Regions from separate parts of the Sphingobium sp. EM0848 genome, predicted to be linked through region 1. Evidence: riboswitches for the same ligand, from Rfam matches in the RefSeq annotation. Region 1 holds a riboswitch; each other region holds the start of a gene.
The links. Region 1 has a riboswitch for cobalamin ahead of HUK73_RS15650 (TonB-dependent siderophore receptor). Riboswitches for the same ligand answer to the same signal wherever they lie in the genome.
Positions count from the first base shown of each region.

Region 2: it holds a riboswitch for cobalamin, as region 1 does, so the genes downstream of both, HUK73_RS25535 (cobalamin biosynthesis protein CobG) here and HUK73_RS15650 (TonB-dependent siderophore receptor) in region 1, are expected to answer to the same signal.
Region 3: it holds a riboswitch for cobalamin, as region 1 does, so the genes downstream of both, HUK73_RS25510 (HoxN/HupN/NixA family nickel/cobalt transporter) here and HUK73_RS15650 (TonB-dependent siderophore receptor) in region 1, are expected to answer to the same signal.

Region 1 covers NZ_JABXWB010000001.1:3,212,497-3,214,691, reverse strand. Annotated here, with positions in the region: gene dut (dUTP diphosphatase) at 1-292, opposite strand, end outside; cobalamin riboswitch at 461-700, shown strand; gene HUK73_RS15650 (TonB-dependent siderophore receptor) at 904-2,195, shown strand, end outside.
Region 2 covers NZ_JABXWB010000005.1:1,646,975-1,649,169, reverse strand. Annotated here, with positions in the region: gene HUK73_RS25535 (cobalamin biosynthesis protein CobG) at 1-946, opposite strand, end outside; cobalamin riboswitch at 1,119-1,348, opposite strand; gene bluB (5,6-dimethylbenzimidazole synthase) at 1,415-2,044, opposite strand; gene cobO (cob(I)yrinic acid a,c-diamide adenosyltransferase) at 2,041-2,195, opposite strand, start outside.
Region 3 covers NZ_JABXWB010000005.1:1,639,539-1,641,733, forward strand. Annotated here, with positions in the region: gene HUK73_RS25505 (LysR substrate-binding domain-containing protein) at 1-685, shown strand, start outside; cobalamin riboswitch at 754-984, shown strand; gene HUK73_RS25510 (HoxN/HupN/NixA family nickel/cobalt transporter) at 1,139-2,195, shown strand, end outside.

The sequences.
Region 1 (2,195 bases):
AGATCTGATTGGCGTAATCGGCATCGATCGTCCCGACCGACTGCCCCAATATCACCCCCTTCTTGTGGCCGAGGCCAGAGCGCGCGAGCAGAAAGGCGACCACATTCGGGTCGTTCATCAGGATCGCCACGCCCGTCGGAATCAGGACCGCATCGGCCTGCGGCTGCAATTCCAGCGGAGCGTCGAGGCACGCATACATGTCGATTCCCGCCGACATGTCCGTTTGAAAATCCGGGAGGCCCCATTCGTGAATGCGTTGGTCGAGAATTTTCAGTTCGAATTGGGCGCTCAAGACAGTTCCTCAGTGACATCGGAGTGGACGTTTCGTTCGCGCGCAGGCTAGCCCATCCTTTCCGATCCTGAAAGGGGAAGCTCCGCCACGGCCCCGACGGGCCTTCCCGTTTGGGAAATGGACAAAGCGTTGCGCTTCGCCTATGCGCTTGCCCCGGATCGGGCATGCCCGATCCCAGATCGCGCCGGTGTCCCGAAAGGGGCTTAATAGGGAATGCGGCAAGAGGAAATCCTCGGAACCGTGGCTGTCCCTGCAACTGTGAGCGGCGAGCGCGATGCACAGGCGGCCGGGACATGATGTCCTGCCGCCAGCCACTGGGCCAACGCAAAATCCTGCGAGGTCTGGGAAGGTCGTGCATCAAGCGATGACCCGCGAGCCAGGAGACCTGCCGGCGTCTGGTCGCTCTTGCTTTGGCCCAGGGGATGGCCGGGGCACGGTAACTCTCCGTCTGAGCGACGAACGAAGCGGCTGGGGCCGCGCGGCTTTGCGTCCGTGGGCGAGCGCCCGGTCATGGATGCAGGCCGACCGTCGCATGTCCGGCAGGGTTCACGCCTTGTCGGACGGATCGGTACGCCCCGCCCGGCCTGCTCAGGCGCCAAGGGGGTATTTTCATGAAAAACGCGATTGCCATCTCCTGTCTTGCTCTTGCCTGGAGCAGCGCTGCCTTTGCGCAGGCTTCGGACGCGGACCAGGAAAACATGGTCACGAACCAGATTATCGTCACCGGCACCCGCGCGGCGGGCGGCATATCGACCGCGACCTTCGGCACGTCCGTCACCGTGCTGGACACGACGGCCCTGCGCGACCGGCAGACGCAGATCGTGTCGGACGTCCTGCGCGACGTGCCCGGCATAGCCGTGACCCGCACCGGGCCGGTCGGCGGGTTGACGCAGGTGCGCATTCGCGGCGCGGAGAGCAATCACACGTTGATGGTCATTGATGGCATCGAAGCGTCCGACGCGACTTATGGCGAATATGATTTCGCGACGCTCTTTGCCGACGAAGGCGCCCGGATCGAGGTGCTGCGCGGCGAGCAGAGCGCGCTTTACGGTTCCGATGCGATCGGCGGCGTGATCAGCTACCTGACCGCCAGCGGTCGCGATCTGCCGGGCTTTTCGGGCCGGATCGAGGGCGGCTCCTTCGACACGTTGCAGGGCGCCGTCCGTGGCGCGGGCACCGTGGGCGACATGGATTATGCGCTGACCGGCTCCTATTCCGGCATTGGCGGCTATGTCGTGGCGCCGGGCGGATCGCGCGACATCGGTTCGAAGATCGGCACGGTCAGCGGCAAGATCGGCTATCAGGCCGGCTCCGTCGCGCTGCGGGCCGTGGCGCGCTACAATCACATCGACGCGGATACCAACAGCCAGGACTATGTCTTCACCGGCAATGCGATCGACGCGGGCGGCTCCTACCGGAATGACGCCTTCTATGGACTGGTCGGTGCGACCGTCGGGGCGGACGGGCCGTGGATCAACGATTTCAGCGCCCAGATGCAGGACAGCAAGCGCATCTTTCTGGACGATGACGGCGCCATCACCTACGGCACCCATGGCCAGCGCACCAAGGCAAGCTGGGTTTCGACCCTGAAGCTGGGTTCGACCGGGCCGCTGTCCCATGTGCTGACAGGCGCCATCGATTATGAGCGCGAACAGTTCCACAACCGCGGCGAGGTTTCCGCCGCCAATCCGCGCCGCCGGATCACGAACTGGGGTTTTGTCGGCCAGTATCAGCTGCAACTGGATGATCGCGGCGGCATCGGCATCGCTCTGCGCCATGACGACAACGACCGTTTCCGCAACGCCACGACCTGGCGCGCGCAGGCCAGCTATCACTTCGACACCGGCACGCGGCTGCACGCGGCGGGCGGCACCGGGATCAAGGCGCCGACCTTCGCCGAACT
Region 2 (2,195 bases), on a different contig from region 1:
GGACGATGTCGGCGTGCCTTGGGCGTGCGCAGCCCTTGGCACAGCCGGCAATATGGAGAGACCCGCTGACGAAAGGGGCGAGGCGGGTGGCGAGGTCGCGAGTGGCGACGCTTGCCTGTGGACATGCGGGCGCGCCGGGGCAGGCGTCGATCAGGAGCGGCGGTTCTGTAGGAACAGGACTGATCGTGCCTCCTTCGAGGATCAGGCCACGCCACGGAGTGAGGCGAAGGCCTATGACGCCTGGCGATTCGGCCAGGGCGGCAAGGCCGTCCGCATCGATCTGACCGAAAGGAAGGCCGTGAAAGGGGCCTGGGGCTTGCGCCAGAAGCTGTTGCAAGGTGCGGGGATGGGCGGGCGCAATTGTCGGGGCCAACGGCAACGGGGCCTTGTGCCGCGCGATCCGACCAGAGCTGGCGCCACCCGTATCGAGGAACCAGCGGGCGAGCGCTGTCAGGTCCTGCGCCGCTGTTTCGATACTGGTCGGCGTGCCGAATGTGCGTCCCTCCGCACGGAGCAGGAGGGCGCCGGTTTCGCTGCGCTCGAAACGGAAATCGGCGGGGACGTGGGTGAGGGCGGGGGCTGGGCCGATGTCAATGGCAATGCCGATCTTGGGAGGAAGATCGGGGAGATCATCGATGCGGCCGAGGAGGTTTTGCGCGATGCTTTCCGTATCATCGCCAGTCGACCAGTCCGGGTTCAGCAGGAAATTCCGGCGGCTTTCGCGCGCCGGGTCGGGATCTGTGAGACCGAGGGCAACCAGCCGTTCGAGGAGAGGACGGTGGCTTTGCTCGGTCACGCCCCGGATCTGGAGCGCGGCGCGATTGGTGAGATCGACAAGGCCATTGCCGTAGCGGTGAGCGGCTTTGCTGAGGCCCAGCGTCTGGGCAATGCTCAACCGTCCAAACGACGGACGGACGCGGACCAACAGCCCGTCGCCCGCAGCCATCGGGCGCCATGCCGTGGGGCACCAGCCGCGAATGGCAGCGTCGGCGCTCTGCGCGTCTCGCACTGGACTTCACCTCCCACGTCGCAACGACGACTGGAAGATTGCCCTTCCAGCCGCTTAAACCGTCGCTCGTGCGGAGAACCGAGCCGTGACCATCCCCTGGACCATGGCAAGAGCGACCTTTGCGTACGGCAGGTCTCCTGGCTTGCGGGTCATAGCATGGGCAGGGGGCCTTCCCGGATCGCTCCAGTGGCTGACCTTCCCCGCTTGAAAAGGGGGCGGTCGGTCCTTGCCTTGCTCGCCGCTCACAGTTGCAGGGACAGCCGCGGATTTGGGAGTCTCCCTCCCGCACCGCATTCCCATTCAAGCCCCTTGCAGGGCACCGACGCGATCGAATGGAGCGGGCACAGACCCGTTCCAGGGCAGCTTCATACGCGCAGAGAGTGGGAAAGGAAAGGGGGCGAAGCTTCAGCGCGTCACGATGGTGGAGTGCCAGTCGGTCCGCCGCTCCCAGCCGCGCCGTTCCAGTTCGGGCGTCGCTTCCTCGCTGACCGGATAGCCAAGGCACAACAGACCAAGGCAGCGCCAGTTTTCGGGAATTTCCAGCATGGCATCGACGGTCGCCGGGTCGATGATCGATACCCAACCAAGGCCGATGCCGTGGATACGCGCGGCGAGCCAGAGGGTGTGGATCGCCATCACGCAGCTGTACCGGCGAGCTTCAGGCATGGTCATCGCGCCCAGACGATGGCCGGTTTCGGTGCCTTCGTCGCAATAGACGGCGAACAGCACCGGCGCTTCGCGCAGGCCGTGCAGTTTCAGGCTGCGATAGAGCTTGTCTTCGTTGCCGTCATAGATCTTGCCCGCCTTTGCGACCTGATCATCGACGTGAGCCGCGAGCCTTTCACGCAATGCAGGCGTGACGATCCGCACGAAACGCCAGGGTTGCGACAGCCCGACCGAAGGCGCGCTGTGGGCGAGAGCCAGCAGTTGCTCCACCTCTGCTTCATTCAGTGGATCGGTTCTGAAATGCCGTACGTCCCGGCGGGCATGGACCAGATCCTCGAAGGCGGCGATGTCGAAGGTGGAGCGGGTCAGAATTCGATTCCTGCCTGAGCCTTCACGCCGCTGCGGAAGGGATGTTTGACAAGGGTCATTTCCGTGACGAGATCGGCCGCCTCGATCAATGCGTCGGGCGCGTTGCGGCCGGTGATGAGGACATGTTTCATCGCGCCGCGGGTGGTCACGG
Region 3 (2,195 bases), on a different contig from region 1:
GATCGCCCGCATGGCGCAACGCGCGCAGATCGGCCGTCTCGGCCTCGCCTTCACCACCTCCGGCCCTTTCGTGCCCACGGTGGCGCGGGCGCTTTATCGCTTCCGTCAGACCCATCCCCATGTCGAATTGATCCTGCGTGAACAGGGCCGTGACGAACAGTTGGAAAGCGTAGGGAGTCGCCAGCTCGATCTTGGCATCGTGCGCGATTATGCCGCGCCGGTCCTGCCCGAAGGCATGGTGTCGCAATGCCTTCTCAAGGAAGAAATGGTGCTGGCGCTGCGCGCCGATCATCCGCTGGCGCTGCGGTCGGCTCCTCCCGGCATTGCCGATCTGCGTGACGAGCCATTGGTGCTTTACGGTGCCCCCAATGGGACAGGCTTCACCGAACATTTCCTGACCCTGTGCGCGAAAGCTGGCTTCACACCCAAGGTCTCCCATGAAGCCCGCAGCCTCGCGACCCTGCTTGGCCTTGTCGCGGCGGGCTTTGGTCCCACGGTGCTTGCCCGGTCCATGGCGCGGCTGCATGTCGACAATGTCATCAACCGCGCCTTCGACGTGCCGGTGATGAGCTCACTCTGGCTGATCCATAACAGGGATCTGTCGCCAACCGGTCAGGCTTTCCTCAACACCCTGCTCGAGGAACGTCAGACGATCGAGGCCGCGCCCGCGCTTGCGCCGATATAGTAGCGCATCCCCCTTCCCATTTCCTGCCTCAGCCACTATGCACGGCTGCGAAAGTCGGCCTTTGGCTGGCTTTCGCTGATCGCGCCGGTGCCCCGTGCCAAGGGGCTTAATAGGGAATGCGGTGATGAATCCGCAGCTGTCCCTGCAACTGTAAGCGGTGAGCGAGACGCATATCGATTCTTCGGACCGCCGAAGGATCAGCCACTGGGCCGGACGCTAAATCCTGCGAGGCCTGGGAAGGCCATGTGTCGAGCTGCGACCCGCGAGCCAGGAAACCTGCCTGCGTCTGGTCGCTCTTGCCTTGGTCCAGGGGATGGCCGCGGCACGGTACTCCGTCTGAGCGACGCTTGACGCAGCGGAAGCTGCTGTCCGCATGCCGGGCGCAAGAGCGTCCGTCCGGCATGAAGGCAGTTTCCGTCCGGTTTCGCTGACGCCGACGGGGGACTGACCCTGATGACATCTGTTTCCAACGCACTGGCCCCGCCTGCCTTGCTGCGCCGCCGCGCGACCGGAATGTTCGCCGCATTGATCGGCGCCAATCTGGCCGCCTGGATCTGGGCTTTCACCCTCTTCGCGGGCAACAGCATGATGCTGGGCACGGCGCTGCTGGCCTGGAGCCTTGGCCTGCGCCATGCGGTCGATGCCGACCATATTGCCGCCATCGACAATGTGACCCGCAAGCTGATGCAGGACGGCCAGCGCCCACTGACCGTCGGCTTCTGGTTCGCCATCGGCCATAGCGGCATCGTCCTGATCGCCGCCGTCACCATCGCTATCGCCGCCAATGCACTGAGCCGGGTAGAGGCCATAGGCGCGATTGGCGGCGTCATTGCGACGATCATTTCCGCAACCTTCCTTTTCGCCATCGCGGCAATGAATCTGATCATCCTCAGATCTGTTCTCAGGACATTCAACCATGTTCGCAATGGTGGTGTCTATGTTGATGAAGATATGGATATTCTTCTTGGAAATCGCGGATTTCTCGCTCGCCTTTTCCGCCCGCTCTTCCGGCTGGTGACGCGCAGCTGGCACATGGCCCCGCTTGGCTTCCTCTTCGGCCTGGGTTTCGACACCGCCACGGAGGTCGCGATCCTCGGCCTGTCGGCGGGACAGGCCGCAAGCGGCCTTTCCATCTCGACCGTGCTCATCTTCCCGCTGCTCTTCGCCGTGGGCATGGCGCTGATCGACACGGCTGATGGCGCGCTGATGATGGGTGCCTATCAATGGGCCTTTGTGAAGCCGATCCGCAAACTCTACTACAACATCACCATCACACTCGTTTCCGCCCTCGTCGCGCTGCTGATCGGCGGGATCGAGGCGGCCGCGCTGCTCGGCGACAGACTGGGCCTGACGGGCGGCGTCTGGACGCTCGCCGCCGATCTGGGCGAGCATTTCAACAGTCTCGGCTTTCTCATCATCGGCCTGTTCGCCGCCTGCTGGGTGGTGAGCTGGGCCGTCTACCGCTGGAAAGGCTTTGACGAGATCGAAGTCACCCCAATCCCCAGCCATC